Regions from separate parts of the Erwinia sp. TECH1 genome, predicted to be linked through region 4. Evidence: predicted binding sites of a transcription regulator. Region 4 holds the regulator's gene; each other region holds the start of a gene.
The links. The regulator LexA, encoded in region 4, represses DNA repair genes until DNA is damaged. The targets are predictions, from matches to a motif close to TNCTGTATGTACATACAGNA.
Positions count from the first base shown of each region.

Region 1: umuD (translesion error-prone DNA polymerase V autoproteolytic subunit) is a predicted target of LexA. The motif match lies at 4,794-4,813, and genes of this name have one in related genera.
Region 2: uvrB (excinuclease ABC subunit UvrB) is a predicted target of LexA. The motif match lies at 4,241-4,260, and genes of this name have one in related genera.
Region 3: dinB (DNA polymerase IV) is a predicted target of LexA. The motif match lies at 3,445-3,464, and genes of this name have one in related genera.

Region 1 covers NZ_JBSRZK010000001.1:2,869,943-2,877,328, reverse strand. Annotated here, with positions in the region: gene hemB (porphobilinogen synthase) at 1-686, shown strand, start outside; gene ACVWZ0_RS13585 (LysR family transcriptional regulator) at 766-1,650, opposite strand; gene ACVWZ0_RS13580 (MFS transporter) at 1,927-3,123, shown strand; gene umuC (translesion error-prone DNA polymerase V subunit UmuC) at 3,096-4,358, opposite strand; gene umuD (translesion error-prone DNA polymerase V autoproteolytic subunit) at 4,342-4,776, opposite strand; gene ACVWZ0_RS13565 (DUF421 domain-containing protein) at 5,141-5,833, shown strand; gene ACVWZ0_RS13560 (ROK family protein) at 6,075-6,959, opposite strand; gene ACVWZ0_RS13555 (aldo/keto reductase) at 7,175-7,386, opposite strand, start outside.
Region 2 covers NZ_JBSRZK010000001.1:1,593,871-1,601,256, forward strand. Annotated here, with positions in the region: gene bioB (biotin synthase BioB) at 1-130, shown strand, start outside; gene bioF (8-amino-7-oxononanoate synthase) at 131-1,285, shown strand; gene bioC (malonyl-ACP O-methyltransferase BioC) at 1,266-2,024, shown strand; gene bioD (dethiobiotin synthase) at 2,017-2,688, shown strand; gene ACVWZ0_RS07510 (ABC transporter ATP-binding protein) at 2,724-3,440, opposite strand; gene uvrB (excinuclease ABC subunit UvrB) at 4,338-6,359, shown strand; gene ACVWZ0_RS07520 (gluconeogenesis factor YvcK family protein) at 6,413-7,321, opposite strand.
Region 3 covers NZ_JBSRZK010000001.1:1,213,194-1,220,579, forward strand. Annotated here, with positions in the region: gene fadE (acyl-CoA dehydrogenase FadE) at 1-956, opposite strand, end outside; gene lpcA (D-sedoheptulose 7-phosphate isomerase) at 1,171-1,749, shown strand; gene ACVWZ0_RS05550 (class II glutamine amidotransferase) at 1,768-2,535, shown strand; gene dpaA (peptidoglycan meso-diaminopimelic acid protein amidase) at 2,506-3,240, opposite strand; gene dinB (DNA polymerase IV) at 3,480-4,535, shown strand; gene pepD (beta-Ala-His dipeptidase) at 4,613-6,070, opposite strand; gene gpt (xanthine phosphoribosyltransferase) at 6,321-6,779, shown strand; gene frsA (esterase FrsA) at 6,893-7,386, shown strand, end outside.
Region 4 covers NZ_JBSRZK010000001.1:498,226-505,611, forward strand. Annotated here, with positions in the region: gene plsB (glycerol-3-phosphate 1-O-acyltransferase PlsB) at 1-1,061, opposite strand, end outside; gene ACVWZ0_RS02185 (diacylglycerol kinase) at 1,190-1,564, shown strand; gene lexA (transcriptional repressor LexA) at 1,662-2,270, shown strand; gene ACVWZ0_RS02195 (CsbD family protein) at 2,920-3,129, shown strand; gene zur (zinc uptake transcriptional repressor Zur) at 3,277-3,792, opposite strand; gene ACVWZ0_RS02205 (conjugal transfer protein TraF) at 4,231-5,469, shown strand; gene dusA (tRNA dihydrouridine(20/20a) synthase DusA) at 5,583-6,578, shown strand; gene pspG (envelope stress response protein PspG) at 6,827-7,057, shown strand; gene ACVWZ0_RS02220 (quinone oxidoreductase) at 7,298-7,386, opposite strand, start outside.

The DNA.
Region 1 (7,386 bases), 2.4 Mb from region 4:
ACGGGCTGGTTTCGCGCATGTCCCGTATCTGTAAAGAGACCGTCCCGGAAATGATCGTTATGTCCGATACCTGTTTTTGCGAATACACCTCGCACGGGCACTGCGGCGTGCTGCACGATCATGGCGTGGACAACGACGCCACGCTGATTAACCTGGGCAAGCAGGCGGTTGCCGCCGCGCGCGCGGGTGCCGACTTTATCGCGCCTTCCGCCGCGATGGATGGTCAGGTCGCGGCTATCCGCCACGCGCTGGATGAAGCGGGCTTTACCGATACGGCTATCATGTCCTACTCCACTAAGTTCGCCTCTTCCTTCTATGGCCCGTTCCGTGAAGCGGCAGGCACCTCGCTGAAGGGCGATCGCAAAACCTATCAGATGAACCCGATGAACCGCCGCGAAGCGATCCGCGAGTCGTTAATCGACCAGGCCGAAGGCGCGGACGCGCTGATGGTAAAACCAGCGGGTGCCTATCTGGATATCATCCGTGACGTGCGCGAACGTACCGAGCTGCCGCTGGCGGCCTACCAGGTCAGCGGCGAGTACGCGATGCTGAAGTTCGCCGCGCAGGCGGGGGCGATCAACGAGCGCGAAGTGGTGCTGGAAAGCCTGGGCGCCATCAAGCGTGCGGGCGCCGATCTGATCTTCAGCTACTTTGCGCTGGATCTGGCCGAGAAAAACCTGCTGTAACCGTAGCGCTTCATTTTAGCCACCAGGGTTAATCACCGGGCAGGGCGGGTTTTACCTGTTCTGCCCGGATAACCGCATCTCAGCGCGGCCCGCGATACCTGACCGCTTCCACAAAGGCGGAAAACGCCGAAGAAGTGTTGCGACGGTTGGGATAATAAAGATGAAATCCTTCAAACGTCGGGCACCAGTCCGCCAGTACCTCTACCAGCCGACCCGCCTCAATATGGGGTTTCGCCATAAAATCCGGGATGCAGGCCAGGCCGATACCGTCCAGCGCGCCGTTCAGGATATGAATATTGCTGTTGCACAACAGCGGGCCGTTGGCCTTGATATTCAGTTTTTTCCCGTCTTTTTCAAATTCCCAGGCGTAAATACTGCCGCCGACCGAATGCCGGATATTAATACAGCGATGGGCGGTCAGATCCTGCGGAACGACAGGGTGTGGATTGCGGCGGAAATAGTCCGGCGCGCCGACCACGGACAGACGCCAGTCCGGCCCGAGGCGCACGGCGATCATATCCCGGCTGATCGATTCGCCTAAACGAATACCGGCATCAAAACGCTCGCTGACAATATTGGTAAAGCCGTAATCAATGCAGATCTCTACGCTGATATCAGGATAGGTGTTGAAAAACGCGGGCAGTATCGGCCGCAGCAAATTTTCCGCCGCGTCGTCTGAGCAGGTGATGCGAATATTACCGGCAGGCGTATGGCGCAGCTCGCCAATGCTGTCAATTTCGCTGTTAATCTGATCGAAAAGCGGCCCAACCGACTGCAACAGACGCTCGCCGGCTTCGGTAGGCGCAACGTTGCGCGTGGTGCGCGCCAGCAGGCGCACGCCCAGCCGTTCTTCCAGATTGCGAATGGTATGGCTCAGCGCCGAAGGGCTGACGCCAAGACCGGCGGCGGCTTTGGTAAAGCTTTGCGCCCGGGCAACGGCCAGAAAGGCCACGATATCGTTCATAGTATCCACGCAGAATTGCTGATTAAATTTCACAAGCGCGTAAAAATTACCCCATCCGATCGCATTACTCTATCTCTTTTACCGCTTCGCCTGCCTGCGGCGCACAAAACTCCAAAGCCCTGCAGTGCCGCTCTTTATGCGTGCTCACGGGTCTTTGAGGCTTTGCGTTCGTTGATTGATGCAAAAAATTCACAATTACATGCGATTACGCCCGTCTAATCATTAACCCGGCCAGCGTGCAAAATAGCGCAAGTGTTAATAATATCGGAATCGTTCATGAATAGTGCTGTAGCGGAACAATCTCGTCATCACCCTGCCTGGGGCGCCGTCTTTTCGATGGCGCTTGGCGTAGTGGTGCTGATCGCCTCAGAATTTATGCCGGTCAGCCTGCTGACGCCCATCGCGCAGGGGTTAGGGATCAGTCAGGGCCATGCCGGACAGGCAATTTCCGTCAGCGGTTTTTTTGCCGTGCTCACCAGCCTGCTTAACACGCCGCTGACCGGGCGTTTCGATCGTAAAAAAGTGCTGATCGCCTTTACGCTGCTGCTGGCGCTTTCCGGGCTGACGGTAACCTTTTCGACCAATGGCCTGATGTTTATGGTCGGCAGGGCGCTGTTGGGGATCGCCATTGGCGGCTTCTGGTCGATGTCGACGGCGACGGTGATGCGCCTTGTGCCTGCTCACGCGGTAGCGAAGGGCCTGGCGCTGATCAACGGCGGTAACGCGCTGGCCGCTACCGTCGCCGCGCCGTTGGGCAGTTTTCTTGGGCAGTATATTGGCTGGCGCGGGGCGTTCTTTATGGTGGTGCCGCTGGCCGTTATCGCCTTTATCTGGCAATGGCGCAGCATTCCATCATTGCCCGGCAACGGCCGCAACAAAGCCGCCAACCCGCTGCGCCTGCTTGTTCGGCCGCCCGTGGCGCTGGGCATGGCGGGCATTATGTTTCTGTTTATGGGGCAGTTTGGCATTTTTACCTATCTGCGCCCGTTTATGGAAACCGTTACCGGCGCCAACGTCAACCAGCTCTCTTTGCTGCTGCTGTTGCTGGGCGGGGCGGGACTCATCGGCACCTGGCTTATCGGTACGCTGCTTGAGCGCCGCCTCTACGCTTATCTGATCGCCATTCCGCTCGGCATGGCGCTGCTGGCCGCCTTGCTGATCGCGCTGGGGCATTCTCTGCTGCTGACCGGCGTGCTGCTGGCGCTTTGGGGGCTGGTAGCGACGCCTGCGCCGGTGGCGTGGGGGCTGTGGCTAAGCCGCGCGCTGCCCGACGATGCCGAAGCGGGCGGCGGCCTGATGGTGGCGGTGATCCAGATGGCGATCACGCTTGGCGCGGGGCTGGGCGGCCTGCTGTTTGACGCGGCCGGCTGGTGGAGTCCGTTCGCCTTCGGCCTGGCGCTGCTGGTGCTGTCGGCGCTGTTTGCCGGGCTGGCCCGTCGCTGGTTTTACTTCGCCGTCGGCAAATCGCTGTAGCGCGTGGTCCAGGCGGGAGAGAGCATCTCCCGCTTCATCGACCAGCTTTTCTCAATGCCCTGGCCGGCAAACCAGACTTTCCCTTTGCCGGAGCGGTTCAGCGTATCAATGGCGGTCATTAACGCCGCGCTGTTGGCCTTCGGCTGCGTTTCGGCAAACAGATCCAGCTGCGCCACGCCTTCGCTGTAAAAATCGCTCAGCATCACGCCCGCTTTGATATAGCGTTCGCCTTCGCGCCAGATACGGTCCAGCGCCTCGGTCGCCACCCGAATAATATCGCGCGTATCGTTCGAGGGCAGCAGCAGCCTGCCGGAGGCCTGGTTGTTATAGCCGGTGCCGTTGTCGTCGTGCGGGCTGGTGCGGATAAAAACGCTGATAAAGCGGCAATACTGTTTCTCGCCGCGCAGCTTTTCCGCCGCGCGTTCGGCCCAGGCGCAGATCGCCTGATGCATATCCTGATAGTCGGTGACGCGGTGCCCGAAAGAGCGGCTACAGACGATCTGCTGTTTAGCGGGTGCCATTTCCTCTAACGCCAGGCAGGATTCGCCGCGCAGCTCGCGCACCGTTCTCTCCATCACCACGCTGAAGTGCTTGCGGAGGGTGGGGACGGGACTGTCGGCCAGATCCAGCGCGTTTTTAATGCCCATCAGCTGCAAACGCTTGCCGACGCGACGGCCAATGCCCCAGACTTCTTCAACCGGCACCAGCGGCAGCAGCCTGCGCTGGCGCGCCGGATCGGAGAGATCGACCACGCCGCCGGTTTTGCTCCACTTCTTCGCCGCATAGTTAGCAAGCTTGGCCAGCGTTTTGGTTGGCGCGATGCCGACGCCGACCGTCAGGCCGGTAGCTTTCAGCACCTGCTGCCGGATGTCGCGGCCAAAATCCTCCAGCGAGAGACAGTTGCTGACGCCGGTCAGATCCAGAAAAGCCTCGTCAATAGAGTAAATTTCGCTCGCAGGCGCCAGCTCGCCAAGCAGGGTCATCACCCGATGGCTGAGATCGGCATACAGCGCATAGTTTGAGCTGAAAACCTGCACCTGCTGACGCTGGAGATCCTGTTTAATTTTAAAATAAGGTTCGCCCATTTTAATGCCCAGCGCTTTTGCCTCGGCCGATCGGGAAATAATACAGCCGTCGTTGTTGGAAACGACCACCACCGGCCTGCCGCGCAAATCGGGACGGAACACCGTTTCGCAGGAGGTATAAAAGCTGTTGACGTCAACCAGCGCGAACATTTTTGGTGGATTTCAGAATAAAAGTGACCACGCCAAAAATTTCCAGCTCTTCCGCATCGTGAAACGTAATCGGAGAATAGTGACGATTGCGCGGCATCAGCTGTAAAAAAGGGCGGAGGCGTAGCTCTTTAACGGTAAATTCACCGGCCACGGCCGCCACCACGATATCGCCATGCTCTGCGGTCAGCGAACGATCCACCACCAGCAGATCGTCATGGCCGATCCCGGCCTCAATCATCGAGTCGCCGCTTACTTTGATAAAATAGGTGGCGCTGGGATGACGCAGCACCAGCTTATTCAAATCCAGACGGTCCTCAATATAATCCTGGGCCGGACTGGGAAAGCCGCAGGGTACGCGCTCAATAAACAGCGGTAAAAAAAGATCTTCCATAATTTCAGCAGGGGAAATCGGCTGCATAATGCTTATTCCGGTTTAACTGTGTTTATATACAGTATCGCTGAATGCGGGCGGCAGGCAAGGCATTGATCGGAACTTTCCGGCAACAGATTGTAATAACAGGAATTTATTCGCTTTTTCTTAAAGGTGCGTCCCCGGTTAATAAAGCAGCTTATACTGCAGCGGAAATAATAGTTGTGCCGGGGCAGAAGGATAAGAGCCGCTTATTTCTTTTTTGCGCTAAGTAAAATTCAGCGTGGATGCACGGCCACCAGCCTCGTTTTATGCATCTTAATAATGGCTTTCTGCGCAGGAAAATGTCATAAAATATCAACTTTTCCACTGACGCCTTATCATTTTTTCTTTGGGATAATCACGCACGCTTATGTTTTCTTTCGACTGGCACCGCTTTTTCTTGAACGATCTTTCCATTACTTTTTTAGGCGAGGTCGCGGTTCGGGTACTCTTCGCCTACATCGTTGTTTTTCTCTTTCTGAAAGTTTCCGGCAGGCGCGGCATTCGCCAGCTGTCGCTGTTTGAGCTGGTGATTATCCTGACGTTGGGATCGGCCTCAGGAGACGTCACTTTTTATGATGATGTGCCTGTGCTGCCGGTCGCGATGGTTTTCCTGGTGCTGCTGGTACTTTATCGTTTTACGACTTTTCTGACCGCACGCAGCTCACGGGTCGCCCGATGGGTGGAGGGCGAAGTGATCACACTGATTCAGGACGGTCTGTATGTGCTGGACAGCCTGGACGGGCTGAACATTTCTGAGGACGAATTCTTTATGGAGCTGCGGCAGGAGGGCGTGGAGCATCTGGGTCAGATCCGGCTGGCGCTGATCGAGCTGGACGGCGATATCAGCGCCTATTACTACGATCGCGAAGAAGTGCGGCCGGGCCTTTCCGTGCTGCCGCCTCAACATCGGCAGGATTATACCTGCGTGCCCGCAGATGGCCTCTACGCCTGCAACCATTGCGGAGAAACGCAGCGGCTACAGGCGCAGCAGCAGCTGAGTTGCCCCCGCTGCCAGCGCAATCTCTGGTCGCTGGCGCTGACCACCCAACGGGCGCGCTAGCGAGGCTGACGTAGCCAGCATAACGGCAGGCTGCCCAACGAGCGCTGACAGAATTATTGGTATAGCCTTGCCAATGGCGCCAGCGATGTTGCTGGGCTTAGCCTTGCCGACGGCGCCCGTGAGCTGCTTGACGAGCGTTGGCGAGCCTTGCCGTTGGCGCCTGTGGATTGCCTGACAAGCGCGCCAGCGATGTTGCTGGGCTTAGCCTTGCCAATGGCGCCCGTGCGCGTTGATACGCCTGTCAGCCGTGTGTATCGCGCTGGTTACTTTGCAGGAAGTGCCAGGCCGCGCCTAACATCCCGGAATCGTTGCCGAAGGTGGCCGTATCCACCGGGATGGTTTTGCCGAACCAGGCCAGATGAAACTTCACCTCCTCCAGAAAATCCTCGCGCTCGGTGATGCCGCCGCCCAGAAAAATGCATTCGGGATCGAATACGTTCGCCAGGTTATAAATGCCGGCGCACAGATCCTGATAAAAGGTGGTGACCAGCCTGGTGGCGACCGGCTCTTTATTATCCCAGCCGGAAAAAACGTCTTTGCCGCTGACCTCGTCCACATCACGCCCGCTGTGCAGCGCATAGCTTTTGCGCAGCGCGGTCATCGTACAGTTGTCGCCCATCGTATAGTGGCTGACGCTGCCGCCAGCGGGACGCGCCACCAGCAGGCAGCCGAACTCGCCGGCGCGATCCTGCTTGCCGCGTACCAGCGCGTCGTTGCAGAAGGCCGCGCCGCCCAGCCCGGTGCCGATGGTGATCATCAAAAAATCGGACATATTGCGTGCTTTACCCAGCCAGCGTTCGGCCAGCAGGGCGCAGTGCGCGTCGTTTTCCACGGTGGCGGGCAGGGAGGTTTTTTCCGTCAGCCATTTACTCAGGTGGAAATCATCAAATGCCCTGACCGTGCCGCCCATCGACACAAACCCGTTGTGCGGATCGACATAGCCCGGCACGCTAACGGCAATGCCTTCGCAGCCGGGTTTTTTTTCCAGCCAGTCCAGGATAGCGCCCAGAATAGCCTCGCGCGATCCTTCGTTATCCGCTTTATCACTGGCCAGAATGTCGCCTTTATCCGTTACAACGCCCATTTTTAACGAGGTACCGCCAATATCAAATACGGCAAGTTTCATATCCTTCTCCTTTTGTTTTTTTATCAGTATAGCCGCAGACCAATTGCGCCGTTGCGTTGTGCGGACAGCGATAACAAAAGTGCGGCGGCCTGTTTTTTATTACGGGCGAGGCTACGGATTAAGGCGGAATATAAAGGCAGGTGAACAAGATATAAAAGGGCCAACGATAAACGCGAAAACGAACCCGTCAGCCGGGTTCGTTAGCCGCAAAAAGATTATTTACGGTCGAGATCTTTCCGTTCTTCCAGCGTTTGCTGATACTCATCCAGAAAAACTTTTTCCGCAGGATCCAGTCTGTCCATGCCGCTGGTGAAACGGTGCCAGTACGGATAGCGCGGCGCAGGACGCGTCGCCTGCTCAATACGTTTGATCTGCGCTTCGCTCAGCGTCAGCTCCGCTGCGGCCAGGTTGTCCTGTAAATGCTGTT
Region 2 (7,386 bases), 1.1 Mb from region 4:
CCTGTTCCGCAAGCTGGGCCTGAATCCGGCGCACACCACCACGGAAGCGGGCGACAACGAGCAGCAGCAGGCGCTGGCGGGTCAGCTGCTGAATGCCGATACCGACCAGTTCTATAACGCGGCCGTGTAAATGGGCTGGCAACAACGCATCAGCCTGGCGCTTGCGGAGCGCCGGGAGAAGCAGCAGTTTCGCCAGCGCCGCGTCAGCCAGCACGACGACGTGCGCACCCTGTGCGTGAACGACCGTCGCTACCTGAACTTCTCCGCTAATGACTATCTGGGGCTGAGCCGGGATCGGAACGTTATCGCCGCCTGGCAGCAGGGGGCCGAACGCTACGGCGTCGGCGCAGGCGGATCGGGTCACGTTACCGGCTATGGCGCGCCTCATCAGGCGTTTGAGCAGCAGCTGGCCGACTGGCTGGGCTATCCGCGCGCGCTGCTGTTTATTTCAGGCTTTGCGGCGAATCAGGCAATCATTGCCGCAATGCTGCAGAAAAACGATCGCATCTTCGCCGATCGCCTGGCGCACGCTTCGCTGCTGGAAGCGGCCTCGCTCAGTCCGGCTACGCTGCGCCGCTTTGCGCACAATCAGCCGGAAGCGCTGGCGAAACTCTTCAGCCCTGCCGACGGCGGCGAAACGCTGGTGGTGACGGAAGGCGTTTTCAGCATGGATGGCGACAGCGCGCCGCTGCAAGAGCTGCATCAGCTTACCGCTCTGCACAACGGCTGGCTGCTGGTGGACGATGCGCACGGCATCGGCGTAACGGGCGAGCAGGGGCGCGGCAGCTGCTGGCAGCAGAACGTGCGTCCGGAGCTGCTGATCGTGACTTTCGGCAAGGCATTTGGGCTGAGCGGCGCGGCAGTGCTCTGTAGCGAAGAGACGGCGGACTACCTGTTGCAGTTCGCGCGTCATCTGATCTACAGCACGGCGATGCCGCCCGCGCAGGCTTTCGCGCTCCAGACGGCTTTACGCGCCGTACAGCAGGGCGACGACCTGCGCGCGCGGCTGCAAAAGAATATCCGCCTGTTTCGCGAAGGCGCGGCGGCTGGCGGGCTGGCGATCCTGCCTTCTTCAACGGCTATTCAGCCGCTGCTGGTAGGTGAAGAGCAGGCGGCGCTGCGGCTGGCGGAACGGCTGCGCGAAAGGGGATGCTGGGTAACGGCTATCCGCCCGCCCACCGTGCCGCCGGGAACGGCGAGGCTGCGCATCACGCTGAGCGCGGCGCATCAGGAAGAAGATATTCAACGACTGCTGGAGGCGCTGCATGACGCAAACGGTCAATAAAGCGGCGATCGCCAGAGCCTTCGGCCGGGCGGCGCAGAGCTACAACCGGCACGCGGAGCTGCAGCGTCTGAGCGGCGAAGCACTCTTTGCGCTGGCGCGCGGCCGTGAGCAAAAGCAGGTGCTGGATGCGGGCTGCGGGCCGGGCTGGTTCAGCAAGCGCTGGCGCAGCGCGGGCAACAAGGTCACCGCGCTGGATCTTTCTCCGGCCATGCTGAACGAGGCGCGGCTTGGCGACACGGCCGACGCCTATCAGCTGGGCGATATCGAAGCGCTGCCTTTTACCGATGCCGCCTTCGACGTGTGCTGGAGCAACCTTGCCGTGCAATGGTGCAGCGACTTACGGCTGGCGCTGGCCGAAATGCGCCGCGTGACCCGGCCTGGCGGCCAGGTGCTGTTTTCAACGCTGGCCGCCGGCTCGCTGAACGAGCTTAACCAGGCCTGGCAGGCGCTGGATCTGCCCGCGCCCGTTAACCGTTTTCTGAGCGAGGCGCAAATAGCGGAAGCGGGAAGCTCGCTCGGGCTTCGGCTAATCACGCAGACGCAGACGCTGGCTTTCCCGGACGTGCTCGGCGCGCTGCGTTCGCTGAAGGGCATCGGCGCCACGCATCTGCATCAGGGCCGCCGTGACGGCCTGCTGAGCCGTCATCATCTGAGTCAGCTGGCGCAGAGCTGGCCGCGCGACGAGCGCGGTTTCCTGCTCAGCTATCATCTGCTGTATGGAGTGATTGATTGTGAGTAGCTGGTTTATTACCGGAACGGATACGGAAGTAGGGAAAACGGTCGCCAGTACCGCGCTGTTGCAGGCTGCCCGCGCCGCCGGATTGCGCAGCGTAGGCTATAAGCCCGTTGCTTCCGGCTGTGAAATGACGGCGGAAGGTATCCGCAACAGCGACGCGCTGGCTTTACAGCGCAACAGCGTGCTGACGCTGCCTTATGAGCAGATCAATCCGCTGGCCTTTCTGGAGCCGACGTCTCCGCATATCGTCAGCGCGGAAGAGGGCAGGCCCATTGAGTTTACTCAGCTTTCGGCTGGCCTGGCGGCATTGCGCGAGCAGGCGGAGTGGGTGCTGACCGAAGGCGCGGGCGGCTGGTTTACGCCGCTTTCAGCCACGACGACCTTCGCGGAGTGGGTGACGCTGGAACAGCTGCCCGTGGTGCTGGTGGTCGGCGTCAAGCTGGGCTGCATCAATCACGCCATGCTGACGGCGCAGGCCGTCACGGCCAGCGGTCTGCGTCTGGCTGGCTGGATAGCCAATACGGTGCAGCCGCCGGGCAGGCGTCATGCGGAATACATGGCGACGCTGCAACAGCGGCTGCCCGCGCCGCTGCTGGGTGAAATCCCTTATCTCACCGACAGCGCCGATTTTGACCGGCTTGGTCACTACGTGCGCCTGCCGGAATAAGGCGATGCCCTCTGGCAGCGCGCCGGAGGGCATGACTAAACGGTAAGCCAGGTGTTGACTATTCTCTCATCCAGCTGCGCCACGCTGCCGTGGGCCACGTTGCGCCCACGATGCAGCAGCAGGAAATAGTCCGCCACCTTACGGATAAAAGAGATCCGCTGCTCAAGCAGCAGAATGGTCAAGCCGAAATCGTGATTCAATCGATGGATCAAATTCCCCATCTCCTCTTCCAGCCAGGGCGACATGCCCTCCGTCGGCTCGTCCAGGATCAGCAGCTTCGGCTGGAGCACCAGCGCTCTGGCCAGCGCCAGCTGCTGCTGCTGATCGAGCGGCAGTTCGCCGCTGCGCCGGTGACGAAGCGAATAAAGCGCGGGAAAAAGATCGAAAACCATCGGCGGAATGGCCGGATGGCGCTGTTGTCCTGCGCCCGCCAGCAGCGCTATCTGCAAGTTCTCCTCGACGCTGAGCTGCGAGAAAATATGCCGCCCCTGAGGCACATAGCCGATGCCGAGCGCCGCGCGTTTTTCTACCGGCTGCTGCAGCAGATTTTGCGGCGGCAGATTGCCTTCCTGCCACATAATGGTGCCGCTGTTAATCGGCAGGTGGCCCATAATGCAGTTGACCAGCGTGGTTTTCCCCATTCCCGGCCTTCCCAGCACGCCCGTACAGGTGCCCGGCGGCAGTTCCAGATCCACATCCCATAAAATATGATCCTGCCCGTAAAACTGATTTATCGCATGTAAGCTCAGCATCTGACACTCTCCTCCAGACAGTTTTCGAGCGCGCCTTCGTAGCGTGACGAAGGATTGACCATGGACGCAGCGTCCATGGCTTGGGCTTCTCGCTCTGGTATGTTGAAAGCGTGAGGCGGTCAACAGGAACTGCAATTCGCAGGCCAGGTTTTAAAATGCAGAAAAAAACGACCGGCAAATCAGGAAAGCAGGGCGGGTAATTGGTCAGAAAAGGTTAACAATTGCCGACGGAAATTTCCGACTGCACTTTGATGGTGCCCTAAACCCAACATTTATGGTGCAGGCGCCTGCCTGTAAGGCAGATCGGCCGCCCGACCCGCTGAAAAAAAAGCCTTAATGGGGATAGCCCTGAAGGCAGAAGTATGCTTCAGGTCGGACAAGACCGCGCAGGACAGGTAAAAAATTTAAGGAAAAAATTTTTTTTGCGTACGCGCTCACAGGACGCTGCATTTTATACACAGCAGACGGGTTGGGCGTTGAAATCAGTTATCCACCATTCCTGTGGATAACCATGTGTATGAATGACTGAAAACCTGTAAAAGGCGAGAGCCGGCGCGGCTTAAGCTTGAGTTGGTGCTAAACTCGGCTGAAATAACATTGCATTAAATTTCAAGGCGTTAGTGAAAATCAAGCGGGGAAGGATCGCAGCATATTTTGCCCGCGCCATTTTGTCAGGATGTCTTGACAAATGTTAAAGTTTCAGTCCGGCTGGGGATAACCTCTTCACTTTCTTGCCGCTTAAGCATCCGTTCAACGCTGTTGGCCCACACGCGCGCTGCCTTCCCTTTGTTCTAATCGATAACTGGAGATATATCCAGTATTTTTTGCTGGCAAAATCGTCATAGCAGAGTAAAATTACCACCCTGTCCGCGCTTTTCATCATCAGGTAGCCATGCAATGAGCAAAGTCTTTAAACTTAATTCCGCCTTTCAACCTTCCGGCGATCAGCCTGAAGCCATTCGCCGCCTTGAAGAAGGGCTGCAGGATGGACTGGCGCATCAGACGCTGCTCGGCGTAACGGGGTCGGGCAAAACGTTTACCGTTGCCAACGTCATCGCCGATCTCAATCGGCCTACGATGGTGCTGGCGCCGAATAAAACCTTAGCGGCGCAACTTTACGGGGAGATGAAGGAATTCTTTCCGGAAAACGCCGTGGAGTATTTCGTCTCCTACTACGACTACTATCAGCCGGAAGCCTACGTGCCCAGTTCGGATACCTTTATCGAAAAGGACGCCTCCGTTAACGAGCATATTGAACAGATGCGTCTGTCGGCGACCAAAGCGCTGCTGGAGCGTCGGGATGTCATCGTGGTGGCGTCGGTGTCGGCGATTTACGGCCTGGGCGATCCGGATTCCTATCTGAAAATGATGCTGCATTTGACGCGCGGTATGGTTATCGATCAGCGCGCCATTCTGCGGCGTCTGGCGGAGCTGCAATACAGCCGCAACGACCAGGCTTTTCAGCGCGGGACTTTCCGCGTACGCGGCGAAGTGATCGATATCTTCCCGGCGGAATCGGACGACTATGCGCTGCGCGTCGAGCTGTTTGACGAAGAGGTCGAACGGCTGTCGATTTTCGACCCGCTGACGGGCCAGATCACCTCGGTGATCCCGCGCTATACCATCTATCCAAAGACGCACTACGTGACGCCGCGCGAGCGCATCATACAGGCGATGGAAGACATTAAAGTCGAGCTGGCCGATCGCCGTAAAACGCTGCTGGCGAACAATAAGCTGCTGGAAGAACAGCGTATTTCCCAGCGCACGCAGTTCGATTTAGAAATGATGAACGAGCTGGGCTACTGCTCGGGCATTGAGAACTACTCGCGCTACCTTTCCGGCCGTGGGCCTGGCGAGGCGCCGCCGACACTGTTTGACTATCTGCCGGCGGATGGCCTGTTGGTGATTGACGAATCGCACGTCACCATCCCGCAGATCGGCGGCATGTATCGCGGCGACCGGGCGCGTAAAGAAACGCTGGTGGAGTACGGCTTCCGCCTGCCGTCGGCGCTGGATAACCGTCCGATGAAGTTTGAAGAGTTCGAGGCGCTGGCGCCGCAGACCATCTATGTTTCCGCCACGCCAGGCAAGTACGAGCTGGAAAAATCGGGCGGCGAAGTGGTGGATCAGGTGGTGCGTCCGACCGGCCTGTTGGATCCGCTGATCGAAGTGCGGCCGGTCGCTACTCAGGTTGACGATCTGCTGTCGGAAATCCGCAAGCGCGTGGCAATCGACGAGCGCGTGCTGGTGACGGTGCTGACCAAGCGTATGGCGGAAGATTTAACGGAATACCTGACCGAGCACGGCGAGCGGGTGCGCTATCTGCACTCGGATATCGACACCGTAGAGCGTGTGGAGATCATTCGCGACCTTCGCCTCGGCAAGTTTGACGTGCTGGTCGGCATCAACCTGCTGCGTGAGGGTCTGGATATGCCGGAAGTTTCGCTGGTGGCGATCCTGGATGCCGACAAAGAGGGCTTCCTGCGTTCCGAACGCTCGCTGATCCAGACTATCGGTCGCGCCGCGCGTAACGTTAACGGCAAGGCTATTCTCTACGGCGATAAAATTACGCCGTCGATGGAAAGGGCGATTGGCGAAACTGAACGTCGCCGCGAGAAGCAGGAGATCTACAACAAGGAAAAAGGCATTGTGCCGCAGGCGCTCAACAAGAAGATCGCCGACATTCTGGAGCTGGGCCAGGGCATCAACAAAAATAAACCGAAACGCCTTAAATCGCCTCGCGATGTGGTGGAGGGCGATGCGGCGGTGGTCGATTTATCGCCAAAAGGGTTGCAGAAGCGTATCCGCGAGCTGGAAACGAAAATGCAGGAGCACGCCAAAAACCTGGAGTTCGAAGAGGCCGCCAACGTACGCGATCAGCTGCATCAGGTACGCGAGCTGTTTATTGCCGCTTCCTGAGACGCGGCACCAGGCCGTCGCCGTCTCGTCCTGGGAGCAAGGGTTTCGGCGCGCTAGCCCAGTCGCTGGATCGCTTGCTCCAGCGCGCTGTGCAGCAGCTGGCGGTCGTGGCGGTATTTGATATCCGCCGCCTCCAGCGGCTCCTGCACGATCAGGCGTTCGCTGACGCCCGTAGTATCCACATGCGGGCCGACCACGACGGCATCAATCACCTTCCTGCCGATATATTTTTCCATGACGGTCAGCTTATCCGCCAGCGTCAGCTGTGCCGCCGCCGGGCTAAGCTCTTTGCCCAGATTACCGATAAACACCATCGGCGCGGGCGTGCGTCTGAGCGCCTGCGCCATATCCGGCAGCAGCAGCACCGGCATCAGGCTGGTATAGAAACTGCCTGGCCCAATCAGGATCAGGTCGGCCTCGTGGATTGCCTCAACCGCTTCTTTGGTCGCGTTGGCTCTGGCCGAAAGCAGCAGCTCGCGCGGCGGCATGGCAAGCTTGTCGATCGCCGTTTCGCCGTAAACCTGCTGACCCCGATCGTCAAGGGCTATCAGGTCGACCGGCTGTTCGGACATGGGGATCAGAAAAGCATCCACCTTCAGCAAACTGCGGATCAGATTGATCGCCTCGATCGGCCGCACGCTCAGGTGATCCAGCGCTTTCAGCATCAGATTACCCAGGTTATGTCCGGCCAGCTCGCCCTGGCCACCGAAGCGATACTCGAACATGGCGGAGGCCACGCTGGGTTCGGTAATCAGCTGGTTCAGGCAGTTGCGCATATCACCCCAGGCGATGCCGCCTTCCGCATGACGAATACGTCCCGTGGAGCCGCCGTTATCGGTGGTCGTGACAATGCCGGTCAGGCGTGAGCCGAGCGACGACAGCGCGGATAAAACACGGCCCAGGCCATGCCCGCCGCCAAGCGCCACGACGCGATCGAGATCGGCCAGAGTACGGTTACGCATAAAATTCCTTCAATATGTTAACAGTGCAGCCAGCCTGTCAGTGGTTTTTGCCTTATTTTACGCTA
Region 3 (7,386 bases), 710 kb from region 4:
GTCTGGGTTGGGATCAGTGCGCAGGTAATGCCCAGTTCTTCTTTTTCGCCCAGCAGGTGGTCGGGATCGGAAAGCTTAAACGCCAGGCCCAGCACGGTGGCGACCGGTGCCAGCGTGATATAGCGCTTGTTCCAGGTCAGCCGCATACCCAGCACCTGCTGGCCCTGCCACTCGCCCCGGCACACCACGCCCACGTCCGGGATAGCGCCCGCGTCGGAGCCCGCTTCCGGGCTGGTCAGCGCAAAACAAGGGATCTCCTGGCCGCTAGCCAGCCGGGGCAGATAGTAATCTTTCTGCTCGTCGGTGCCGTAATGCTGCAACAGCTCGCCTGGGCCAAGCGAGTTAGGCACGCCAACGGTAATCGCCAGGATACCGGAAACGCCCGCCAGCTTTTGCAGCACGCGCGCCTGGGCATAGGCGGAGAACTCAAGGCCGCCGTACTCTTTTTTGATGATCATCGCGAAGAAACGCTGCTCTTTCAGATAAGCCCACAGCTCCGGCGGCAGGTCGGCCATCTCATGGGTTATCTGAAAATCATTAGCCAGTCGGCACGCTTCTTCTACCGGGCCATCCAGAAAAGCCTGCTCTTCCGGCGTCAGCCTTGGCTGCGGATAGTCATGCAGTTTGTTCCAGTCCGGCCGTCCGCGAAACAGATCGCCTTCCCACCAGGTAGTGCCGGCGTCGATCGCTTCTTTTTCCGTGCGCGACATCGGCGGCATCACTTTCTGGAAGGTCTTCAACATCGGTCTGGAAAAAAGCGCCTGCCGCAGCGGCAGCACGTTGAAGGGCAGCAGAATAATCGCTAACGGTACCAGCAGCCACGGCGTCCAGACGCCAGCCATCGCCCAGGCTGCCGTCCAGAGCAGCACGAGCAGGCTCGCCAGCCGCAGGTTAACACGGTGATAAAACAGCGCGCCAATGAGCAAAATTGTCGCCACGCAACTGAAAACCATCATAACCATCGCTCCGTAAGTTGTAAGAGGTCTGACCTGTTAGCTACAGATGTAATAGAGATGATTTTCTTTATCAATCTATTTACATGATAATTACAACCTGGCTCACAAAGCGCGACCGGCACAGGGCAAAGCGCCGCGTGAACGGGCAGGGCGCTTTTCGCCCGCGTGGCAACTTGCTAAACTGCCGCAGACCTCACCTAAAAGGACTCTCCCTATGTATCAGGACATCATTCGCGCCGAGCTGAGTGAAGCACAGGACACGCTCAATAATTTCCTCAGCGATGACGCCAATATCCATGCTATTCAGCGTGCTGCGGTACTGCTGGCGGATTCATTCAAAGCCGGCGGCAAGGTGCTTTCCTGCGGCAACGGCGGTTCACACTGCGACGCCATGCACTTCGCCGAGGAGCTGACCGGCCGCTATCGCGACAACCGTCCCGGCTATCCGGCAATCGCTATCTCCGACGTCAGCCATATCTCCTGCGTGGGCAACGATTTTGGTTACGATCATATCTTCTCACGCTATGTTGAGGCCGTGGGCCGCGCGGGCGACGTGCTGCTGGGCATTTCGACTTCCGGCAACTCTGCTAATGTGATTAAAGCGGTAGAGGCGGCGCGCGCGCAGGGAATGAAAGTGATTACCCTGACCGGCAAGGACGGCGGCAAAATGGCCGGAACGGCCGATGTGGAAATCCGCGTGCCGCACTTTGGCTACGCCGATCGCATTCAGGAAATTCATATCAAAGTTATTCATATCCTGATCCTGCTGATTGAAAAAGAGATGGCGAAGTAACTGACGCGAGGAACGGCTATGTGCGAACTGCTCGGGATGAGCGCGAATGTCCCTACGGACATCTGTTTCAGCTTTACCGGGCTTGTGCAGCGCGGCGGAAAAACCGGCCCGCATAAGGATGGTTGGGGCATCACCTTTTACGAAGGGAAAGGCTGCCGGACGTTTAAAGATCCGCAGCCCAGCTTTAATTCGCCGATAGCGCGCCTGGTGCAGGATTATCCGATAAAATCCTGCTCGGTGGTGGCGCATATTCGTCAGGCGAACCGTGGCGAGGTGTCGCTGGAAAACACCCATCCTTTTACCCGCGAGCTGTGGGGACGCAACTGGACCTACGCGCATAACGGCCAGCTGAAAGGCTATCGCGGGCTGGAAACCGGCCCTTTTCGCCCGATAGGCGAGACGGACAGCGAGCAGGCGTTCTGCTGGCTGCTGCATAAGCTGACCACGCGCTACCCGCGCACGCCGGGCAACTGGCCGGCGGTGTTTCGCTATATTGCGGAGCTGGCGACGGAACTGCGGGAAAAGGGCGTATTTAATATGCTGCTGTCGGATGGCCGCTATCTGATGGCGTTCTGCTCGACCAATCTGTTCTGGATCACGCGTCGCGCGCCGTTCGGTAAAGCGACGCTGCTGGATCAGGACGTGGAGATAGATTTTCAGAAGCAGACCACGCCGGATGACGTGGTCACGGTGATCGCCACTCAGCCCTTAACGGGCAACGAAACCTGGCACAAAATTGCGCCAGGCGACTGGGCGTTATTTTGCCTCGGAGAGCGCCAGCGCTGACTGGCTGGTGGCATCGTTCAGCAACGGGCTGTTCAGCACGTACTTGCCGCCGCTGACGCCCATTGCCGGCGGCTGGCGGTTTTTCACAAACTCGGCGTAGCCGGGCTGGAGCTGCTGCCAGAAGCTGAAATAAACCGAATAGCGATGGCGCTGCAGGTTGCTGTCGGTCATGCGGAATGGATAAATGCTGACGGCCACGCGCGGCTGGCCGTTGCGCAGCGCCGCTTCCACATAGCGATAGATATCGTCGATATTGGCATCCGTCATGGCATAGCAGCCCACGGAAACGCAGTTCCCGTGGATCATCAGGTATTTCCCTTCATAACCCTGCTGGCGGTCATATTCGTTCGGAAAACCCGTATTAATAGCGCGATAAAAGCGGCTGTCCGGCTTCAGCTGGGAAAGCCCCACGCTATAAAACCCTTCCGGACTTTTAAAATCGCCCTGGCGACGTTTAGGGCCTAACCCGCCGGAGAAATTACAGATACGGTAGCTGTCGAGCAGCCGATATTCGGTGCCGATTTTGCCATACAGCTCAAGCGTGCGTTCTTCTTTAAAGATCTGAATATAAACAGGTGTGCCGAGTAACTGCTTCTTTAACTCTTTGCTTACCGGCGCCAGAGGAGCGATCGGTGCGACCGGCGCGCTGGCGAAAACAACGGCTGGCAGAAAAAACATCGCAAACAGCAGTGCGATTTTGCCCATTCTGGTTCCCTTGATAGTAGGGTTGATACGCCGTCCGAAGACGTGGTTGACTCGCAGTTTCGGAAATATCCGTAAAAGCTGCGTCACATTAGCATTGTCTATTTTTTTATCAAGAGAGCCGCGTAGAAAAAACCGAGAAAAGTTGCGCCAGGCCGCTGCCGCTGCGCTTCGGCCGCCCGTTAACCTGTTGAAAACGCGCTCGCTGCCTGTATACTTATCCAGTGCTGGCGGAGGGGCGAATGCGCAAGATTATACATGTAGATATGGACTGCTTTTATGCGGCGGTGGAGATGCGCGACGATCCCAGCCTGCGCAATATCCCTATCGCTATTGGCGGCAGCCAGCACAAGCGCGGCGTGATCAGCACCGCTAACTATCCCGCCAGGAAGTTTGGCGTGCACAGCGCGATGGCGACCGCGACGGCCCTTAAGCTTTGCCCGCATCTGAAAGTGATCCCCGGCCGTTTTGACGCTTATAAAGAAGCCAGCGCGCATATTCGGGAAATTTTCTCGCGCTATACCTCGCTTATTGAACCGCTGTCGCTGGACGAGGCCTACCTGGACGTTACCGACAGCCCGCACTGCCACGGATCCGCCACGCTGATGGCGCGGGAGATCCGGCAGACCATCGCCCGCGAACTGGATCTCACCGCGTCGGCCGGGGTGGCGCCGATTAAATTCGTCGCAAAAATCGCTTCGGATATGAATAAGCCGGACGGCCAGTTTGTGATCACGCCGCAGGAACTCCCGCAGTTTCTGCTGACGCTGCCGCTGGCAAAAATACCCGGCGTCGGCAAGGTCACCGCGAAAAAGCTGGAGGAGCTGGGGCTGCACACCTGCGCCGACGTGCAGAAAACGGATCTGGCCGCGCTACTAAAGCGCTTCGGCAAGTTTGGCCGCGTGCTGTGGGAGCGCTGTAACGGCATCGACGAGCGCGAGGTGGTAACGGATCGCCTGCGTAAATCGCTGGGCGTGGAGCGCACGCTGTCGGCGGATATTCATGAATGGGAAGCGTGCCTGGAAATCATCGATTTTCTCTATGCGGAGCTGGAACGGCGGCTAAAGGTGATTAAGCCCGATCTGCTGATCGCCAGGCAGGGCGTAAAGCTGAAGTTTGACGATTTCCAGCAGACGACTCAGGAGCACGTCTGGCCAGTGCTGAATAAAGAAGACCTGATCGACGTGGCGAAAAAAACCTGGGAAGAGCGGCGGGCAGGGCGCGGCGTGCGTCTGGTCGGGCTGCACGTAACCTTGCTGAATCCGCAATTGGAAAGACAATTACTGCTGGGGATTTAATGCCGCGTACGTTGCCCTGAGCGAGATTGCGAGCGGGAGAGAAAACGGGCGAAGCGTGGTGCTTCGCCCGTCCTGTTTTATTTAGCCGGGATCGCCTTCAACAGCGCGGTCAGCAGCTGCCAGTAAAGGCCGACGCTGCCGATATGCACCTGCTCATCCGGCGAGTGTGGGCCGGTGATGGTGGGGCCAATAGAAACCATATCCATATCCGGGTACGGCTTTTTAAACAGGCCGCACTCCAGACCCGCGTGGATCACCTGGATATTCGGCGCTTTGTTAAACAGCTTTTTGTAGGTTTCTTCCACCAGCGCCATCACCGGCGAAGAGGCATCGGGCTGCCACCCTGGATAGCTGCCTTTCGCCACGGTTTTCGCACCCGCCAGATCGCCCAGCGCCGTCAGCGTTTCCACCAGGTAATCTTTGCCGCTGTCGATCAGCGAGCGCACCAGGCAGTTGATACGTGCTTCGTCATCCTTAATCGACACCACGCCAACGTTCAGCGAGGTTTCCACCACGCCTTTCATCACGTCGGAGTTGCGGATCACGCCGTTTGGCGTGCTGTTCAGCAGCGCAATAAAGGCGTCGCGGCTGATGGTGGAGAGCGCCTGGTCGTTAGCGGCGATATTTTCCACCACGATATTGATGTTTTTCTCTTTCAGACCCAGCTCGTTGCGCAGGGTTTCCAGATAGTGCAGCGCCATGCCTTTTAGCTGGTCGAGCTTGTCGGCCGGAACAGCCAGCGTCGCCATCGCCTCACGCGGGATAGCGTTACGCAGCGTGCCGCCGGTGAAATCCACCAGGCGCAGATCCAGCGCTTTGGCGTGTGCGAACAGGAAACGGGCCAGCAGTTTGTTGGCGTTGCCCAGGCCCAGATGAATATCCGCACCGGAGTGGCCGCCCTTCAGGCCTTTCAGGATCAGCTGGATATGCTCGTAACCGGCCGGCACCGCTTCGCGGCTCAGCGGCAGCGTGGTGGTAAAATCAATGCCGCCCGCGCAGCCCATATAGATCTCGCCTTCCTCTTCCGAGTCGGTATTGATCAGGATATCCGCCTGCAGCCAGCCCGGTTGCAGACCGAAAGCGCCGACCATGCCGGTCTCTTCGGTCATGGTCAGCAGCACTTCCAGCGGGCCGTGCTCGACGGTTTTATCCGCCAGCACCGCCAGCGCGGACGCCATGCCGATGCCGTTATCGGCGCCCAGCGTGGTACCGCGCGCCTTGACCCATTCGCCATCAACCCATGGCTGAATTGGATCTTTGGTGAAATCGTGGGTGGTGTCGTTGTTTTTCTGCGGCACCATATCCAGATGCGCCTGCAGCGCGACCGGCTTGAGGTGCTCCAGCCCTTTCGTGGCCGGCTTGCGGATCAGAATATTGCCCACTTCGTCGCGAAAGGTGACAAAACCCTGCTCGCCAGCCCAGCTCAGCACATAGTTAGCCAACTCTTCCTCATGATAAGAAGGATGCGGGATTGAACAGATTTTGGCGAAGATATCCCACAGCGGCTGTGGTGACAGTTGAGAAAGTTCGGACACGTTAAATCTCCTGTGTCGACATCCCCGGCCAGCGGCGCGGGAGTGAGCATTTGTGATAGGGTTGGTCAGTATCTGACGCAGCAAACCCAAAGAATATCATTGTTTCCAGAGGCATGCTTAGTTCGCTTCGGCAAAAAAGCACCTTCCGGGCTATCCTGTGCTGGTTTTTAGCGGCTCAGATCTCTATAATTCCGCGCAACCCATCCCATTGTACATTTTTAAGCCGTTATTATCGGCCGGGACTCCTTTTATGAGTGAAAAATACGTCGTCACCTGGGACATGCTGCAAATCCATGCCCGTAAACTGGCCCAGCGCCTGCTTCCTGTCGAACAGTGGAAAGGCATTATTGCAGTCAGCCGCGGTGGCCTGGTGCCCGCTTCGCTGCTGGCTCGCGAACTCTGCATCCGCTATGTCGATACCGTGTGCATCTCCAGCTACGATCACGACAACCAGCGTGAAATGCACGTGCTGAAGCGCGCGGAAGGCGACGGCGAAGGCTTTATCGTAATTGACGATCTGGTCGATACCGGCGGCACCGCTCAGGCGATCCGCGATATGTATCCAAAAGCGCGTTTCGTGACTATTTTCGCCAAACCGGCCGGTCGTCCGCTGGTGGACGACTATGTCGTGGATATTCCACAGAATACCTGGATTGAACAGCCGTGGGATATGGGCGTGGTGTATATCCCGCCAATCGTAAAAGGTTGATTTAGCTCAATCAAAACGCCCGGTTCCGCCGGGCGTTGCGCGTTTTACGGTTCGCGTCAGCCGCCAGGCTGCTATAGACTAAGACGATTCTCCGTATGTCGAAGGATCGTACTATGTCGCCTAAAAATCTCAGCGAAGAACTCTTTAAACCCCGCTTTAAGCATCCTGAAACCTCCTCCCTGATCCGGCGCCTGCATCATCACAAGCCGCTGCCGCTGCATTCCGCGCTGGAAGGCGACAGCCATGCAGGCTGGTATCGGATGGTTAATCGTCTGCTCTGGACGTGGCGGGGACTGTCGCCGCTGGAGATTGGCGAAGTGCTGGCCAGGATAGCCAGCAGCCGCGCCGACCACACTGATGAACAGCTGCTGGATACGGTGATTGGCTATCGCGGCGGCAACTGGATCTACGAATGGTCGCAGCAGGCCGCGCGCTGGCAGGATAAAGCCGCCTCGGCGGCTACCGATGCCGAAGCGGGCCAGTGCTGGCTGCACGCTGCTAACCTGTACGGCGTAGCGGGCTATCCGCATCTGAAAGGCGATGAGCTGGCCGATCAGGCGCAGCAGCTGGCGAATCGTGCCTATGAAGAGGCCACCTCAAGACTGCC
Region 4 (7,386 bases):
CGAATAAAGAACGCGCCCAGGCGACGGAAAATCGGGCCGGCCGGCCAGAAGTTCAGGTTGATGCCCGCAGCGATATGCGGCGGCACCAGGCCCTGGTGATAAAGCACGTAGGAGAGCAGCAGGTAATCCATATGGCTGCGGTGGCACGGCACGTAAACGATTTCATGGCCGTCCTGCGCCAGCTGACGCACGCGCTCGCCGCCGTTGACGTTGATGCCCTGATAGAGCTTGCTCCACGTCCAGCCCATGATCCTGTCGGTCAGACGGATTGCCTCGTAGGAGAAATCCGCGGCAACTTCTTCCATCAGCTCAATGGCGTTCTGCTGCGCCTTCTCATGGGAGATTTTCTTACTGCGCGCTTCGTCCTCTACGGCCTTGGCGATAGCCTTGGACTGTAAGAGCTTGTTGAACAGATCCTGACGCACAGGCAGACGCGGGCCGACTGCGGCAAGGCGCTGACGGGCAAAGTGCATTCTGGCCACGCGCGCCAGCTTCTGGGCGATGGTTTTATCGGTGCCGTGCTCGGTTGCCATACGGCGCAGCGACACCATCGGCGAGAAACGCACAAAGCTGTCGCGGCCCAGCCACAGGACGGCGATAAATTTCTGAATGCCGTTCAGCACGCGCAGATGCGGCTGGCTTTCGCCCTGAACTTCACGCCCCGGCGCCCGACCAAACATAATCGAGACGGGCACCATCTGCACGTCCAGCAGCGGGTTGCTGCGATGGAGATCCAGATAGTCGTGAAACGTCTTTACGGATTCCGGATTGGCCGCGTAATAAGGAAATACGCGCGGGCCATCATGAATAAAGACGTAGCGGGGCAGCAGCGTGCCGTCGATCTCCAGCGGGTCTAAAGGATCGGGCAGATCCTCTTTGCGACACTGCTCACGCAGCGCCAGCAAATCGGCCTTTGAATCGTATGGCAGCACATACATAATAGGACGCGACGTATCCAGCCCCAGCTCAACGACCGGCTCGGCAGGGATCGCTTTACTTTTTACCAGCATTTTTACCGGTAAATTCAATAATTTGTAATATAAGTTACGCCAACCTGACATAGACAACATAAAGCCTCTTGTTAGCAAAGCGCCGCAAGCATACCAGAATCCTTGCATGAGATCTGTGGTGTTGCAAAATGTGCGCTACCCTGACATTGACGCTAAACAGAACAAAGGGTTCCCTGATTATGGCAAATAACGCCTCGGGTTTAACGCGGATCATTAAAGCTGCGGGGTATTCCTGGAAAGGATTACGGGCGGCCTGGCAACACGAGGCGGCTTTCCGCCAGGAAGTGGTTGCGGCGGTAGTGGCGATTATTATCGCCTGCTGGCTGGACGTGACGCCTTTGGCCAGAGTCATGCTGATTGGCTCCGTCGCGCTGGTGGTGATTGTGGAAATCCTCAACAGCGCGATAGAAGCCGTGGTCGACAGGCTGGGCAATGAGTTCCACGAGCTTTCCGGGCGCGCCAAAGATATGGGCTCAGCTGCCGTGCTGTTAGCTATTCTGTTAGCGGTTTTTGTCTGGCTGTCGATTCTGCTTTCTCACCAGCCGCCGGGCTAAATAGCTATCACCATGGTTTTTTATCCGGCTTGAGGTTTTCATTGACGAAATACCTGTATATACTCACAGTCGACTGTATAAACAACCAGGGGGCGGGATGAAAGCACTAACGGCAAGGCAGCAGCAGGTCTATGACCTGATTCGCCAGCATATTAACCAGACCGGCATGCCGCCGACGCGGGCAGAGATTGCCGCTCAGCTCGGCTTCCGCTCCCCGAATGCGGCTGAAGAACACCTGAAGGCGCTGGCGCGTAAAGGCGTTATCGAGATCGTTTCCGGCGCATCACGCGGTATCCGCCTGATGATGGAAGAAGTCGATGGCCTGCCGCTGATTGGCCGCGTGGCGGCAGGCGAACCGCTGCTGGCGGAACAGCATATCGAAGGCCATTACCAGGTCGATCCCGATCTGTTTAAGCCGGGCGCGGATTTCCTGCTGCGCGTTAGCGGCATGTCGATGAAGGATATCGGCATTATGGATGGCGACCTGCTGGCGGTTCATAAAACCCAGGACGTGCGCAATGGCCAGGTCGTGGTAGCGCGTATTGATGATGAAGTCACCGTCAAGCGCCTGAAAAAGCAGGGCAACATTGTGCAGCTGCTGCCGGAAAACAGCGAGTTCCAGCCGATTGTGGTGGATCTGCGTGAGCATACCTTCTCTATCGAAGGGCTTGCCGTCGGCGTGATCCGCAACGGTAGCTGGCTGTAATAGCCAGACGCCGTGCCGCCTCTGCGTCGTTGCGATGACGCAGAGGCTTGCTTCTACCGGCGGGCGTATCGCCTACGGCTTTTATTTCGCACCTCTCATATTGTCTGAATCCTTCTGCTGTCTGCCCCTGCCATATTGTCTGACCGTGCCTTCGGTTGTTGTCTGCGCCTGGCATATTGTCTGACCGTGCCTGAATGTCTCCTGTGGAGCGCAAGCCATCGTAGTTCTGTCCGACATATATCGATGCCCGCTCCTGTTCGTATTTAGCGTTTATTGTCTTTTCGTATCCCACGCTGATATTTACTGCCTGTTGGTATTCCGCATTGGCGTTTATTGTGTGTTGGCATTCCGTATGGGCAGTTACTCTCTGTTTGCATCCGTCTTTTCCCGAACCCCGCCGATCGAACTGGAAAAATCGCCTCAGCGCTTCTGTTCTCCCGCTTCTTAAGTATCCGAGCCCGCGCGATTTTTGCTGCCCGGCCCGTGCCGCTTCGCTTTTTTTTAGAAAAATACGCCGCCTCGCCGTGCAAACCTGCCATCTTCTACTACAATTATCTGTACGTTAAGCATTTGGGCAGCGTTTTATGTTGCTGTCAGCGGTTTTGCTGTAACGATAAGCTGTTATCACCTAAGGTTAAGGAGAAACAAGATGAATAAAGACGAAGCCGGCGGTAACTGGAAACAGTTAAAAGGTAAATTTAAAGAAAAATGGGGCAAGCTAACCGATGACGACATGACCGTCGTAGAAGGTAAACGCGATCAGCTGGTCGGTAAAATTCAGGAACGTTATGGCTACACCAAAGACCAGGCTGAGAAAGAGCTGGGCGACTGGGAAACCAGCAATAACCATCGTTTCTGATAAGATAGCCTCCGGAAAGGCTGACTGGCACTGCCAGGGCCGATTCTCCGGATAGCCTTCTAAAGCAAGGGCAGCGCTTCTGGCGCTGCCCTTGTTGTTTTGTCTGGCGCGATCCCGCCGCTTAAATTATTCTGATGGTTGACCGTTTCAACGACCGCGCTTTTTTGTCCCAAGCGTATGATCGTGCTGGCACGCATCCTGATGCTGGCAGGCTTCCACCTCAACGCAGCTTTGGCACAATCCGTGCGCTTCAATCACGCTGTTGGTCAGCGCAAAGCCCGCTGCCCGCGACAAGGACTTCAGAATATCCTGCACGCCTTCCGCATGTTGCTCCGCTACGCCGCCGCAGCGGTCGCAGATCAGCATCGCCGAGGTATGCGCAGGCTCTTCGAAATGATGGCAGACGACATAGCTGTTGGTGGACTCCACGCGATGCACGAATCCCTGCTCCAGCAGAAAGTCCAATGCCCGATAGATAGTGGGCGGTTTGGCCTGCGGTTCGCTGGCGCGCAGCAGATCCAGCAGGTCGTACGCGCTGATCGCGCCGTGGTGCTGGCTCATCAGCCGCAGCACCTCCAGACGCTGAGGCGTCAGCCTGACGTTGCGCTGCTGACAGATAGCTTCCGCCTGCGACAGAATATTTTCAGGACTGTTAATGTTCATAGATCTCCCCAGGCTGGCTTAGCACGTTATATTATCACAGCGCCGATAAAAACGCCGCGCTTCCGGCTTCCCGCCTGAGCGTCTCCCTTCATCGCTATGCCCGCAAAAAATTTCAGTCAAATCCGAAGAGCGGAAGCTCACCTTTGTCATCAACTGCGTTGTACCATTCATTACTAAAGAAGACCGTCAATAACGGTTGCACTCTGAAATGTTTTGGCTACATTTACTTAAATATTTGTAAACCTTTCCACAGCAGACGTTGAAAACACGGCTTATTTTCAAGCCAGCTAGCAGATTAAAAGCCGTGCAATGAGCAGAAAAGCCCCGGTAATTTGACTTAGTTCAGGCTAATGACTTAGCACCGTTCGGCCCATTATACGGACAATCACACTTGTCGCGCTTCAGGCGCTGTCTCCTTTGTTGAAGGGTTAGAAGTAAATGGTCAAAAAATTTAAGCTGAACAGATTCACCCGACCGGTTGTATTTCCCGTGCTGTTTCTGGCTCCGCTAAGCGCTCTGGCCGCTGGCAACTACTACGACGCTCGCAACGATGCGATGGGTGGCACGGGCGTAGCCTCTTCAACCTATGGCACGGCGGTGCTGGCTAACCCGGCGCTGATGACGAAAGCCCAGCCGGAAGACGATGTCAGTATTATTCTTCCGGCCGCTGGCGCGCAGCTGACGGATAAGCACAAGCTCATCGATAAAGTGGATGACCTGAGCGACAGCGTTGACCGCTATCAGGACATTGCCGAGCAGGATCCCATCAGCCTGAATTATCCACGCGTGCGGGCGGCGGCCGGCGATCTGGCGAGCCAGCTGCGCGGCATCAAGGGCAACAAAGCCTGGGCTACGGCAGGCGCGGCCGTGGCGGTGACCGTGCCGAACGAAGTGCTGCCTTTTGCCTTTGTGGCGAAAGCTTACGGTACGGCGCACGTGACGGCGAACGTCAGCCAGGGCGATATCGACTATTTGCAGCGCATTGCCGACGGCACCGATTTTCCACGGCCGGGCGCGCAGGACTCGCTGACCTCGTCAGCGCTGGGACGCGGCGCCATAGTTTATGACTACGGCGTTGCCGTGGCGCATGAGTTCAATATTGCCGGTCATCCGGTTTCGTTTGGCATCACGCCGAAGATCCAGAAGACTTATCTCTATAACTATAGCGCCTCCGTTTATAACTACGACAAGTCGGATTTCACCAAAGGGCGCTATAAAAATTCCAATACCGGTTTCAACATGGATGCCGGTGCGGCGACCGATCTGAACGATAACTGGACGCTGGGCGTCAGCGCGCAGAACCTGATTGCCCGCGATATCGATACCCGCGAAGTGAACGGCTACAAGGATACTTACCAGATCCGCCCGGTAGTGACGCCTGGCGTCTCTTATCATACCGAGCGGCTGACGGCGGCGCTGGATGTGGACGCCACGCCGACCAAACGGTTTAAAACGGTGGAAGACAGCCAGTATGCAGGCGTGGGCGCGGAGTATCGCGTACTGGACTGGCTACAGCTGCGTGCAGGTTATCGTGCGGATATGAAGTCTAACGATACCAACGTGGTCACCGCCGGTTTTGGCGTGTCGCCGTTTAACAAGGTGCATCTGGACCTGGCCGGAATGCGGGGCAATGACAATACCTGGGGCGCGGTAGCCCAGCTTAACTTCACGTTCTGATTTCTCTCAGGGGCGCATCACCGTGCGCCCTTACAGCCCGTTTAGCGATTGCGGGCAGTCATGCTATCATTGCGCACATTATCGTCATTTGTTAATCAGAGTCTTTGCGCTTTATGACCCAAAATTTACCTGCCCACCGTTTTTCCGTTGCGCCAATGCTGGACTGGACCGACCGCCACTGCCGCTACTTTCACCGTCAGCTGAGCCGTCAGGCGCTGCTTTACACTGAGATGGTGACCACCGGCGCCATTATTCATGGCAAAGGCGACTATCTGGCCTGGAACCAGCAGGAGCAGCCGGTCGCCCTGCAGCTTGGCGGTAGCGATCCGCTTGCGCTGGCGCAATGTGCCGAACTGGCGCAGGCTCGCGGCTATAACGAGATCAACCTGAACGTCGGTTGTCCTTCCGACCGCGTGCAGAACGGACGCTTCGGCGCCTGCCTGATGGGAGAAGCCGCGCTGGTGGCGGACGCGGTGAAGGCCATGCGCGATCGCGTGTCGATTCCGGTCACGGTAAAAACCCGTATCGGCATTGATGAGCAGGACAGCTATGAGTTTCTCTGCGATTTTATCCGTCAGGTATCGGAACAGGGCGGCTGCGACATGTTTATTATCCATGCGCGTAAAGCCTGGCTTTCCGGCCTCAGCCCGAAAGAGAACCGCGAGATCCCGCCGCTGGACTACGAGCGCGTTTATCAACTGAAACGTGATTTTCCGCATTTGACGCTGTCGATTAACGGCGGCATCAAGTCGCTGGCGGAAGCCAAAGCGCATTTGCAGCATGTGGATGGCGTGATGGTAGGCCGCGAAGCCTATCAAAATCCGGGAATGCTGGCAGAGGTTGATCGGGAGCTGTTTGGCTGCGATCGTCCTGCGGTCGATCCGGTGGCGGTGGTGCGCTCAATGTACCCTTATATTGAAAGCGAACTGGCGCAGGGAACTTACCTGGGCCATATCACTCGCCATATGCTGGGGCTGTTTCAGGGGATCCCTGGCGCACGCCAGTGGCGTCGTTATCTGAGTGAAAATGCCCACAAGCCGGGTGCGAACGTAGAGACGCTGGAAGCCGCGCTGGCGCTGGTGGCCGACAAGGTACCGACAGCGGTATAAGCCGTCGGGCCAAAGGCGCTATCAGTAAGCGGCGGCCGGCAGAAATCCTCGAATGACCGCCTGTAAAGCACGGCCTGCTGCTGGCTCGCTATTACCTGGTCAATATCGCGCCAGGTAATAGCGATATTGACCAGGCCCTCCGTGCGGTTCTTTTATCCTTTCTCATTAAATTCAAAGCTTTAGATGAACTGCATTTCTGGCACGGATCTTGTAATAGTGCTACAGCATCTTTAACGGGAGGAACGCTGATGGAAATCTTTTTCGTGCTTGGCTTTTTTGTCATGCTGCTGCTGACGGGCGTTTCGCTGCTGGGGATTATCCTGGCGCTGTTTGTCGCCAGCGTAGTGATGATGTTCGCCGGTTTGCTGATGGTGGTCATTAAAATGCTGCCTTGGCTGGCGCTGGCGGTCGCTGCGGTATGGATTTATCGCGCATACCGTAAACCGCCGTCAAAAACAGCACGCTGGATATCTCGCTAATTTCAGAGCGTTGACGCCAGGTTTGCAAAAGGTAATGCGGAGTCGATCACAACCTGGCAGATCGCACAGACAAATTTGCAATTAAACATATTTTTTACTTATGAATTCTGTCAGGATGATTTTACTGAATTGCCGAAATTCATCGCCGCTGACCCTACAACCAGCGCGAACTATAAAAAAGAAAAAGGGGCTTCCTACGGGAAGCCCCACTTATTTCTGACAGGCCTGGCGCGTTTGCCGTCAGGGGATCAGCAGGCAGGAGCCTTGAGTGGCACGGCTTTGCAATGTTTTATGCGCCTGCTGCGCGTCCGTTAACGCAAACTTCTGCT